DNA from 3 places in the Streptomyces sp. NPDC002054 genome. Region 2 is predicted to be linked to each of the others. Evidence: riboswitches for the same ligand, from Rfam matches in the RefSeq annotation. Region 2 holds a riboswitch; each other region holds the start of a gene.
What was found. Region 2 has a riboswitch for cobalamin ahead of ABT123_RS31430 (ABC transporter substrate-binding protein). Riboswitches for the same ligand answer to the same signal wherever they lie in the genome.
Positions count from the first base shown of each region.

Region 1: linked by a shared signal. The riboswitch ahead of ABT123_RS29355 (ribonucleoside-diphosphate reductase subunit alpha) and the one ahead of ABT123_RS31430 (ABC transporter substrate-binding protein) in region 2 are both predicted to bind cobalamin.
Region 3: linked by a shared signal. The riboswitch ahead of ABT123_RS07055 (energy-coupling factor ABC transporter permease) and the one ahead of ABT123_RS31430 (ABC transporter substrate-binding protein) in region 2 are both predicted to bind cobalamin.

Region 1 is NZ_JBEOXT010000037.1:40,884-44,814, forward strand. It holds gene ABT123_RS29345 (carbon starvation CstA family protein) at 1-1,334, shown strand, start outside; gene ABT123_RS29350 (YbdD/YjiX family protein) at 1,331-1,528, shown strand; cobalamin riboswitch at 1,731-1,859, shown strand; gene ABT123_RS29355 (ribonucleoside-diphosphate reductase subunit alpha) at 2,008-3,931, shown strand, end outside.
Region 2 is NZ_JBEOXT010000043.1:10,439-14,369, forward strand. It holds gene ABT123_RS31420 (ABC transporter ATP-binding protein) at 1-441, opposite strand, end outside; gene ABT123_RS31425 (FecCD family ABC transporter permease) at 438-1,457, opposite strand; gene ABT123_RS31430 (ABC transporter substrate-binding protein) at 1,454-2,440, opposite strand; cobalamin riboswitch at 2,491-2,627, opposite strand; gene ABT123_RS31435 (serine hydrolase domain-containing protein) at 2,745-3,931, shown strand, end outside.
Region 3 is NZ_JBEOXT010000006.1:16,490-20,420, reverse strand. It holds gene ABT123_RS07070 (energy-coupling factor ABC transporter ATP-binding protein) at 1-619, opposite strand, end outside; gene cbiQ (cobalt ECF transporter T component CbiQ) at 610-1,359, opposite strand; gene ABT123_RS07060 (energy-coupling factor ABC transporter substrate-binding protein) at 1,364-1,726, opposite strand; gene ABT123_RS07055 (energy-coupling factor ABC transporter permease) at 1,726-2,439, opposite strand; cobalamin riboswitch at 2,469-2,664, opposite strand; gene ABT123_RS07050 (DJ-1/PfpI family protein) at 2,780-3,346, shown strand; gene ABT123_RS07045 (MFS transporter) at 3,371-3,931, opposite strand, start outside.

The DNA.
Region 1 (3,931 bases), on a different contig from region 2:
TCGCGCCCCGGGACTACCTCTCCACGTTCATGAAGGTCGGCACCATCGCCCTGCTGGCCGTCGGCGTGGTCATCGCGATGCCGACGCTGAAGATGCCCGCGGTCACCGATTTCGCCGCGGGCGGCAACGGTCCGGTCTTCTCCGGCTCGATGTTCCCCTTCGTCTTCATCACCATCGCGTGTGGTGCCCTGTCCGGCTTCCACTCCCTGGTCTCCTCGGGCACCACCCCGAAGATGATCCAGAAGGAGACCCAGGTCCGGATGATCGGCTACGGGGCGATGCTGACCGAGTCCTTCGTCGCCGTCATGGCGGTGATCACGGCGTGCATCCTGGAGCCCGGGCTCTACTTCGCCATCAACTCCCCCGCCGGAGCCATCGGGACCACGGTGGAGTCGGCCTCCCAGGCGGTGACCAACTTCGGCTTTGCCATCTCCCCGGAGGCGCTGACCCAGGCCGCCAAGGATGTGGAGGAGGCCAGTCTGCTCTCCCGCACGGGTGGCGCGCCGACCTTCGCACTCGGAATGTCGGAGATCTTCTCCGCCGTGATCGGCGGCTCCTCGATGAAGGCGTTCTGGTACCACTTCGCGATCATGTTCGAGGCGCTGTTCATCCTGACCACGGTGGACGCGGGCACCCGGGTGGGCCGGTTCATGCTCCAGGACACCCTCGGCAATGTGCACAAGTCCTTCCGGGACATCAGCTGGAAGCCGGGCGTGTGGTTCGCGAGTGCCATCGTGGTCGGCGGCTGGGGCTACTTCCTCTGGGTCGGCGTCAAGGACCCGCTGGGCGGCATCAACCAGCTGTTCCCGCTGTTCGGCATCGCCAACCAGCTGCTGGCCGCGGTGGCCCTGGCGGTCTGCACCACCCTGCTGGTGAAGTCCGGGCGTCTGAAGTGGGCCTGGGTGACGGGCGTTCCGCTGGTGTGGGACGCGGCGGTGACCCTCACCGCGAGCTACCAGAAGATCTTCTCCGAGGACCCGAAGGTCGGCTTCTTCGCCCAGCGCGACAAGTACCAGGACGGCATCGAGGCGGGGAAGGTGCTGGCGCCCGCCAAGTCCATGGACGACATGCACACCGTGGTCACCAACTCCACCGTGGACGGGGTGCTGTGCGCGCTGTTCGCGCTGCTGATCCTGGTGGTGCTGGCGGACGCAACCCGCACCTGCTTCAAGGCCATCGCGCGGCCCGAGTCGGTGAAGCTGTCCGAGGTCCCGTGGACCGAGTCGAAGATCGTCGCCCCGGCCGGGATGTTCCCGACGGCCGAGGAGCGGGCGGAGCTCACGGACGCCGGCCTGGACTCGGGCGGCGGCAAGGTCAAGGAGCCGGTGGCGTGAGCTCCGCGCGGCGGCTGCTGGCCCGGGTCCGGTACTTCGTACGGGAGTTCTCGGGCGAGGCGGCGTACGACCGGTACGTCGCCCACGCCCGCAGCCACGACCCGGCGGCGGAGGTGATGACCCGCCGCGCCTTCGAGCGGGCCCGCACCGACGCCCGCGAGGCGGACCCGCGGAACGGCTTCCGCTGCTGCTGAGCCGTACCCGAAGGGCCCCGCCGACTCCTGCGGCGGGGCCCTTCGGCGCGCTCGGCGCACCCGGTCCTGCACACTGCGGAGAGCCCGGCCGCACACCCGCTGCGCACCTACGCACTGGAACTGAACGCGCCGCGACAGTAACCACGCCGACCGACACGGACACAACATGTGGGGGGTCACGCATCAACGGCCCCCCACATGTATGCTCATCCCTGCTGTCGCCGCAGGGGAATCCGGTGCGAATCCGGAACTGTCCCGCAACGGTATGAAGTGCACCTTTCTCCAGAAGGGACGCGCAAGTCCGAGCACCTGCCGACGGTGCGCCCAGACCGACCGGTCCGGGTGCCGATTCGTCCGGGCCTCGCGGTTGGGCCGGTGGACGCCATGCGGCGCTGTACACGTTCTCGTCACGCCCGCATGCGCTGCCTCACGCCCCGCCGCCGAAGGTGACCGGAGCCGAGTGAGGGAGAGCTCCCCCCGTGACCATCGCGCCTGCCGCACCGCGAGCCGAGTCCGACCTGCCCGAGACTTCGTCCGGGGGCCCTGGTGCCGCGCTGCTGCGGACCCTCACGGAACTCACGGCCGACCTGCCCGACACCGACCCCGGCCGGGTCGCCGCCGCCGCCCTGCGCGGCCGGAGCTCGGCCGCGGACGAGGCCGAGCTGCGCGGGCTGGCCACCGAGGCGGCTGCGGGGCTGATCTCCGAGGACCCGGCGTACTCCCGGCTCGCCGCCCGGCTGCTCACCCTGGCCATCGCCGAGGAGGCGGCCGGGCAGGGCGCGGCCTCCTTCGCCGAGTCCGTCGCCGTCGGCCACCGCGAGGGGCTCATCGCCGACCGCACCGCCGCGTTCGTCGAGACCCACGGCACCCGGCTCGACGCCCTGGTGGAGCACTCCCTCGCCGAGGGCGCCGACGACCGGTTCGGCTTCTTCGGCCTGCGCACCCTGCACAGCCGCTACCTGCTGCGCCACCCGATCACCCGTCAGGTGATCGAGACCCCGCAGTACTTCATGCTGCGCGTGGCCTGCGGTCTCGCCGAGAACGAGAGCATCGAGGCCCTGGAGGAGGTCGCCTCGCTCTACCGCCTGATGAGCCGGCTGGACTACCTGCCCTCCTCCCCCACCCTCTTCAACTCCGGCACCCGGCACCCGCAGATGTCCTCCTGCTACCTGCTGGACTCCCCGCTGGACGAGCTCGACTCGATCTACGACCGCTACCACCAGGTGGCCCGGCTCTCCAAGCACGCGGGCGGCATCGGCCTGTCGTACTCCCGGATCCGTGCCCGCGGTTCGCTGATCCGCGGCACCAACGGGCACTCCAACGGCATCGTGCCGTTCCTGAAGACCCTCGACGCCTCCGTCGCCGCCGTGAACCAGGGCGGCCGGCGCAAGGGTGCCGCCGCCGTCTACCTGGAGACCTGGCACGCGGACATCGAGGAGTTCCTGGAGCTCCGCGACAACACCGGCGAGGACCAGCGCCGTACGCACAACCTGAACCTGGCCCACTGGATCCCGGACGAGTTCATGCGCCGGGTCAACGCCGACGCCGACTGGTCGCTGTTCTCCCCGGCCGACGTGCCCGAGCTGGTGGACCTGTACGGCGCGGAGTTCGACGCCGCGTACACCAAGGCCGAGGCGGCGGGCCTGGCCAAGAAGACCATGCCGGCCCGCGAGCTGTACGGCCGCATGATGCGCACCCTGGCGCAGACCGGCCAGGGCTGGATGACCTTTAAGGACGCCTCCAACCGGACCGCGAACCAGACCGCGCTGCCCGGCACCGTGGTCCACTCCTCCAACCTGTGCACCGAGATCATCGAGGTCACCAACGACGACGAGACCGCCGTCTGCAACCTCGGCTCGGTCAACCTCGGCGCCTTCGTCGTGGGCGGGGCGATGGACTGGGAGCGGCTGGACGAGACCGTCCGGACCGCCGTGACCTTCCTCGACCGGGTCGTGGACATCAACTTCTACCCGACCGAGCAGGCCGGCCGCTCCAACGCCAAGTGGCGTCCGGTAGGCCTGGGCGCGATGGGCCTGCAGGACGTGTTCTTCAAGCTGCGGCTGCCCTTCGACTCCGCCGAGGCCCAGGCGCTCTCCACGCAGATCGCCGAGCGGATCATGCTGGCCGCGTACGAGGCCTCCGCCGACCTGGCCGAGCGCAACGGCCCGGTGCCGGCCTGGGCCCAGACCCGTACCGCCCAGGGCGTCCTGCACCCCGACCACTACGACGTGCAGCGCCACTGGCCGGAGCGCTGGGACGCGCTGCGCGCCCGGATCGCGAAGAGCGGCATGCGCAACTCGCTGCTGCTCGCCATCGCCCCGACGGCGACCATCGCCTCGATCGCCGGCGTGTACGAGTGCATCGAGCCGCAGGTCTCCAACCTGTTCAAGCGCGAAACCCTCA
Region 2 (3,931 bases):
CCCGCCCGAGAGCTCGTCGAAGGTCCGCTCGGCGAATGCCGGGATGCCCACCGTGCGCAGGGCCTCCTCGGTCCGGCGTACGTCCGCGGGGCCGTCCTGCTCCCAGAAGCGCTTGTGCGGGCTGCGGCCCATGGCGACCACCTCCCGGACCGTCAGCCCGAAGGTGCCGCTCGCGTCCTGCGGGACCACGGCCACCCTGCGGGCCCGTTCCCTGACGGTGAGGGAGGCGGCGTCCCGGCCGTCGAGCAGGATCCGGCCGGCGGTGGGCCGCAGCGTGCCGTACACGCAGCGCAGCAGGGTGGTCTTGCCGCTGCCGTTGGGGCCGGCCACGCCGACGGTCTCACCGGGGCGGGCGGTCAGGTCGATCCCGTGCAGCAGGGTGTGGCCGCCGGTCTCGTAGCGCAGTCCCTCGATGCGCAGTTCGGCGGGCGCGGGCGTCATCCGAGGACCCCTTCGGCGCGCGAGGACCGCCGCAGCATCCACAGGAAGAACGGTCCGCCGACCAGCGCGGTGACCACCCCGACCGGTATCTCCTCGGGTGCGGCGGCGGTACGGGCGACCAGGTCGGCCAGCACCAGGAACACCGCCCCGCCGAGCGCGGCCACCGGCAGCAGCGCCCGGTGCCCGGCGCCCACCGCCATCCGGGCGGCGTGCGGGATCATCAGCCCGACGAAGCCGATCGCCCCGCTGTAGGCCACGAGCACGCCGACGACCAGCGAGGCCAGGACGAACACCGCGGCGCGGAACCGTCCGGTGTCCAGGCCCAGGGTCTGCGCGCCCTCCTCGCCCGCGAGCAGCAGGTCGAGGGGCCGAGCCAGGGCGAGCAGCAGCCCGGTGCCCAGCAGCAGGGCGGCGGCGGGCAGGGCCAGTTCGTCCCAGCGGGCGCCGCCGAGGCCGCCGAGCGTCCAGAACAGCACCAGGCGGACCTGGTCGGCTTTGGCGGCGAGCACCAGGACCAGGCTGGTGAGGGCGGACAGGACGTACTGGACGGCCACCCCGGCCAGGATCAGCCGTCCGGTGGTCATGCTGCCGCCGCGCCGGGCCATCGCGTACACGGCGACGAGGGCGCCCAGTGATCCGGCGAAGGCGGCGGCGGGCAGGGTCACGGTGGTTGCCAGTCCGGCGCCGACCCCGAGGACCAGGACGCAGACGGCGCCCGCCGAGGCTCCGGAGGAGGCGCCGAGCAGGAACGGGTCGGCGAGCCGGTTGCGGACCAGGGCCTGGAGGACGGTTCCGGTCACGGCCAGCCCGGCGCCGACCACCGCGCCGAGCAGCACCCGTGGCATCCGGACGTCCCAGACGATGGCGGCGAAGGCGCCGGTGCGCTGCCCGCCGAGCACGATGTCGAGGACCTGTCCGGGCGGGATGCGGACCGGGCCGAGGGCGAGCCCGGCGACGGCGGAGCCGAGCAGTGCGGCGGTGAGCACCGCGAGGACGGCCGGGGTGCGACGGGTCACGCCGCGTCGGGGTGCAGCTGGCGGGCCAGGGACTCGACGGCGTCGTCGACGCGCACCCCGAGCACGGCCGAGGACAGCGGGAGGACCACGAACCGCTTGTTCTTGACGGCCGGGACCTGGGCGAGGGCCGGGTCGTTCAGCAGGCGCTGCTTCTTGGCCTCGACGGGGGTGCCGCCGTAGTCGTAGATGAGGATGACCTCGGGCTTGCGCTCGATGACCTGTTCCCAGGACACGTCGCCGAAGGTGTCCTTGAGGTCGGCGAAGACGTTGGTGCCGCCGGCCCGGGTGATGATCTCGTTGCCGATGCCGTTTCCGCCGGAGGTGGAGGCGGCGCTCTCTCCGCCGTCGTAGGCGAAGACGGCGGGCCGGTTCTTGCCGGCCAGTTTCTGCGCCACGGCGTCGATGCGCCGCTGCTGATCCTCGATCAGCCGGGCGCCGCGCTCGGGGACTCCGAAGGTGCGGGCGACTTCGGTGATCTCGGTCTTGAGCTGGTCGAGTCCGACCGGGCCGGTGGCGCAGTACTCCACGCTGAGGCGGGTGTTGATCCCGCTCTTCTGCAGGCCTGCCCGGTCGCGGCCGGCCGCCTTGTCGAAGGCGCTGGCGTAGCCGCCGTAGACGAAGTCGGGGTTGGCGGCGAGCAGTTGCTCCTTGGAGGGGTACTCCTTCGCCAGCACCTTGATCTTGTCGTAGGCGGGCCGGTAGACGGGGAGGATCGCGTCGTCGAGGTAGGCGGTGCCGACCATGCGGTCCTGGAGGCCGAGGGCGAGCAGGATCTCGGTGGTGTGCTGGGTGAGGGTGACCGCGCGCCGGGGCGGTTCCCGATAGGTGGTATCGACCCCGCAGTTGGTGGTGGTGTACGGGAATCCGGGCGCGGCGGCCGGCTCCCCAGCGGTGTCCTCCTTGGCACCGGCGCAGCCGGCCAGCGGTATGAGGAGGGCGAGTGCGGCGAGGGCGCGCAGGGCGGCGGCGCGCGGGTGGGTCAGGACCACGGGATGCCTCTCCGGGGGATCCTCGTCCCCTGGTCGAAGTGAAGAACGAAAAGAGGCGGCGCGTCAGTGTCTGACTTCCGGATCCCGCGGGGGACCAGGTCACAGTGGCGGGACCGCACCGGGTTCGCACCGGTTTCCTGATCTGCGCCGCCTGGGGTGACGCGGGCCAGTCTGCCAGACCGCAGCTGCGGCACCGGACTGCGGGCCCGACTTGCACTGCGTTCAAGTACTGGTCTATCGTTCCACTTGAACACAGTGCAAGTGGAACGACCGACCACGCACCGACAAGGGGACCCGCATGTCCGAGCACACGTTGTCCGCGTTATCCGCGCTGGTAGAGGCCAAGGCAGAGGAGTTCGCCATTCCCGGCATCTCCGTCGGGGTATGGGCGGACGGGCAGGAGGTGTTCGCGTCCCACGGCGTGACGAGCATCGACAACCCGCTGCCGGTCGACCGCAGGACGCTCTTCCAACTGGGGTCGGTGTCGAAGACCTTCACGGCGACCGCGCTGATGCGCCTGGTCGAGAGCGGCCGGGTCGAACTGGAGGCGCCGGTGCGCCGCTACGTTCCCGAGCTGGTGCTCTCGGACCCGCAGGCCGCGGACCGGATCACCGTGCTGAACCTGCTCAACCACACCGGCGGACTGGACTGGGGGGTCATCGCCGACACCGGGGACGGGGACGACGCCCTGGCCGCCTACATCGCGCTGATGGCCGAGGCGAAGATGGCCGCCCAGCCCGGCACCCGCGCCTCCTACAGCCAGTCCGGCTACAACCTGGCCGGGCGGGTCCTGGAGAAGGTCACCGGCCAGACCTACGAACAGGCCGTCGCCGAACTGGTCCTGGAGCCCCTCGGACTCTCCGACACCCTCTTCGCTCCCGCCGACGTCATGACCCGGCGGTTCGCCGTGGGCCACGACCAGGACGAGGACGGCACCCTGTCCATCGCCCGCCCCTGGCGGGTCCCGCGCGCACACAACCCCGGCGGGGGCATCGCCTCCTCGGCGGCGGACCTGCTGCGCTGGGCCCGGTTCCACCTCGGCGACGGCCGTGCGGAGGGCGGCGAGCCCGTCCTGGACGCCGGGCTGCTGCACCGGATGAAGGAGCAGACCGTCGCCCTGCGGAGCAGTAGCCAGGGTGACGCCCTCGGTATCTGCTGGTTCCTGCGCGATGTGGACGGGGTCCGCACGGTCGGCCACGGCGGGTCGGCGATCGGCCAGTTCTCCGAGTTCCTCATGGTGCCCGAACGGAACTTCGCCGTGGTCGCGATGTCCAACGCCGGCCCGAACGGCATCCCGTGCAACCAGGCCGTCGTCCGGTGGGCGCTGCAGACCTGGCTGGGGGTGACGGACCGGGACCCGGAGCCGCTCCCGCACGACGCGGCGCGGGCCGGCGAGCTGGTCGGGACGTACGACATCGACGCGATGACCCTCGTCATCGGCACCGACGGGGCGGGCCTGACCCTCGACGTCCGGATCAAGCCGGA
Region 3 (3,931 bases), on a different contig from region 2:
CCCAGCGGACCGCGAGGTCCACATCGTGCGTGGCCATCACCACCGTGGTGCCGGCCAGCCCGGCAAGCACCGCCAGCAGCCGCTCCTGGCCGTCGGGGTCCAGCCCGGCGGTCGGCTCGTCCAGGATCAGCACCCGCGGAGCCATGGCCACCGCCCCCGCGATCGCCGCCCGCTTGCGCTGCCCGTAGGACAGCAAGTGGGTGGGCCGGTCCCGCAGATGCGTGATGTCCAGGGCGGCGAGGGCGGCGTCCACCCGGGTCCGGACCTCGGCCGCCGGCAGCCCCTGGTTCAGCGGGCCGAAGGACACGTCCTGCTCCACCGAGGCCGCGAACAGCTGGTCGTCCGGGTCCTGGACCACCAGCTGCACCGAGGACCGCAGCCGGGTCAGGCCCGCGCGGTCGTACCGTACCGGCGAGCCGTCCAGCAGAAGCTGCCCCGAGCCCGGCCGCAGGCCACCGCTCAACAGCCGCATCAGCGTGGTCTTGCCGCTGCCGTTGCGGCCCAGCAGGACCAGCGCCCGCCCCTCGGCGATGGCGAAGTCCACCCCGCTCAGCACCGCGGGCCCGTCCTCGTACGCATAGCCTGCGCCGGACAGTTCCACCAACGGCTTCACAGCCAGAGTCCTTTCAGTACGAGGGTCGTGACGACCACGACCGAGAGCAGGGCCGCCGACGCGGCCAGGAACCGCACCGACAGCGCCGTCTCCGGGACGAGGACCCGCAGCGTGCCGTCGTACCCGCGCCCGGCCAGGCCCGCCTGGAGCCGGCCCGCGCGGTCGAAGGCCCGGACGAAGGCGGTCGCGGCCAGCCCGGCCACCGAACGCCAGGCCGCCGCCCGGCCGGTGTGCCCCAGCCGGGCCGCCTGCGCCCGCCGGACCTGGGCGAGCGAGTCCAGCAGCAGGAACCCGATCCGGTACATGACCAGCGCCACGTCCACCACTGGAGCCGGCACCCCGGCCCGCACCAGGCGGGGCAGGACGTCCGAGACCGGGGTGGTGAAGGCGAACAGCAGCACCCCGAGCGAGGCCGCCGAGGTCCGCAGCAGCAGGTCGGCCGCGTGCCGGGGGCCGTCCGGGGCCAGCGAGACCCAGCCGGCCGGGCCGCCCACCGCGAACAGCAGCGGGACGGCTCCGGTGACGCAGAAGCCCAGCGGGATCCGGAAGGCCCGCCACAGCTGCCGCCCGGCCACCCCGGCCGGGCCGAGCAGCACGGCGAGGGTGGCCGCGGCCACCAGCGGCCCGCCGGGCCAGGGCGGCAGACACACCGCGGCGGCCGTCAGCCCCAGGCCCAGCAGGGCCTTCTCCAGGGGATGACGGTGCCGCCAGCGGCTGGTGTGGGCCGCCGCGTCGATCGGCAGCACCGGGTCAGGACTTCGTCGACGCGGCGCCGGCCGGGGCGGGCTCATCGGCCGCAGCGGCGGCCACAGTGCCGGCCGCGCCCTGGCGGCGGCCCTTGCGCAGGCCGAAGTAGTACGCGAGCACGCCCGCGCCCAGAGCCGCCTGGAGGGCGAACAGCGCCGACTCCACCTCGCCCGACGGGGGTTCGTACAGCGGGGAGAACCACGGCTCGTAATCCGGCTTCAGCTCGGTGATCGCCGCCTCCGCCTGCGCATCCGCGCCCGCGAACGGCTCCTCCTTGCCGTCGCCCAGCCCCAGCGCGAGCGGGAGCACGGCCAGGGCCGCCACCACCAGCAGCAGCAGAGTGTTGATCTTCGCGTTCTTCGACATCAGACCGACGCCTCCTGCTCCTGCTTCTGCTGCTGCTTGTCCTGCGTACCCGTCAGCTTGGCGACACCCAGCCGGATCAGGTCCGACTTGCTCGACTGCATCAGCAGACGCATCACCAGCACCGTCAGCAGGCCCTCGCTGACCGCCAGCGGAATCTGGGTGACCGCGAAGATCCCGCCGAACTTGGCGAGCGCGCCCGCGAAGCCGGTGCCCGGGTCCGGGAAGGCCAGCGCCAGCTGGACGCTGGTGACGCAGTAGGTGACCAGGTCGGCGAAGAAGGCGCCGAAGAACACGGACACCATCAGCGGAGCGTCGAACCGCTTCAGCAGCCGGTAGATCCCGTAGCCAGCCCAGGGGCCCGCGATGGCCATCGAGAAGACGTTGGCGCCCAGGGTGGTCAGGCCGCCGTGGGCCAGCAGCAGCGCCTGGAAGAGCAGGGTGATGGTGCCGAGCACCGCCATGATGGGCGGCCGGAACAGGATGGCGCCCAGCCCGGTACCGGTGGGATGGGAACAACTGCCCGTCACCGAAGGGATTTTCAGGGCGGACAGGACGAAAGTGAACGCTCCGGACGCGCCGAGGAGCAGGGTGCTCTCCGGGTTCGTCTTGACCTCACGGGTCAGCGCGCGGACTCCGTGGACGACAAAGGGAGCGGACGCGGCGCCCCAGGCGACCGCGTGCAAGGGGGGCAGAAAGCCCTCGGCTATATGCATGAGTGGGGAGACCTCTCCAGCACCTCGTGGATGGACAACGCACCTCGGCCGGTCTCCTGGCTCACGGGTGCTGATGCCTTGGCTCCGCCTTCCCGGGGCAACGCGGACTCCCCGCGTCAGCCCAGTGGCTTCCCGCAGGATTGGAGCCGGACTTCCCGATCACAGTGGCGAGGGCCGCACCGGTTTTCCACCGGTTTCCCGAACACCAAGGCCCGCTGACCCTAGTCGGCGCGGTGACCTGCCACAACCCGCCCCCGGCCGGGCGCCCGCCCGGGGCGGTTTGCCGGTCGGCTGCGCGGGCAGGGTCGACGCGTCGAAACCCCCTGACCGGGAGCAGCCCATGGCAGCGAAGATCCTCATCGTCACCGGCGACGCGGCGGAGTCGCTCGAAGTCCTCTACCCCTACCAGCGCCTGCGCGAGGAGGGGTACGAGGTCCACATCGCGGCACCCTCCGTCAAGCGGCTCCGCTTCGTCGTCCACGACTTCGAGGACGGCTTCGACACGTACACCGAGAAGCCCGGCTACACCTGGCCCGCCGACCTGGCCTTCGCCGATGTCGACCCCGGGCAGTACGCGGCCCTGGTGGTCCCCGGCGGCCGGGCCCCCGAATACCTGCGCAACAACCCCGAGGTCCGGCGCATCCTCGCCGCGTTCACCGGGGCCGACAAGCCGGTCGCGCAGATCTGCCACGGCCCGCTGATCACCGCCGCGGCGGGCGGGCTGGACGGGCGCAGGGTCACCGCCTATCCGGCGCTGGAGCCCGATATGCGGACCGCCGGCGCCGCCTTCGAGGACTCCGAGGCCGTGGTCGACGGCACCCTGGTCTCGGCCCGCGCCTGGCCGGACCACCCGGCCTGGATGCGCGAATTCCTCACCGTACTGCGCTCCAAGGCGCCGGTCACCTAGGCATCGAGACGCCCGCCGGGGCGGTCAGTGACCGCTGCCGGTGGCCCTGAATCCGCGCGGCACCATCCACAGGACGAGCACGGTCACGACGGCCACGATGCCGGCGGACACATAGGCGGTGGTGGTGAGCGCGCCGTCGAAGGCGGACCGGGCGGCGGCGAACAGCCGTTCGCCGTCCGGGCCCGCCAGCGTCTCGGCCGCTTCCTTCGCGCCGCCGATCGACTCGTGGGCGAGGGTGGGGGCGGTGTCCGGCATACGGGCGGCATAGAGGGCGCCGTGGACCGAGCCGAGCAGCGCCACTCCGAGGCCCACCCCGAGTTCGTAGGCGGTTTCCGAGACCGCCCCGGCCTGACCGGCCCGGGCGGCCGGCACCGCAGACACCAGAGTGGCAGCGGCGGCGGTGATGGCCAGTCCGTCACCGATGCCGAGCAGGGCCAGGAAGACGGCGACGTAGGCGTACGGGGTCGGTTGGGGGGCCACGGCCAGCAGGAGGAATCCCGCCAGCAGTCCCACCAGGCCCGTGCACAGCACCGCGCGGACGCCGATACGGTGCATCAGCCGCGGGGCGAGCAGGGCGCCGACCAG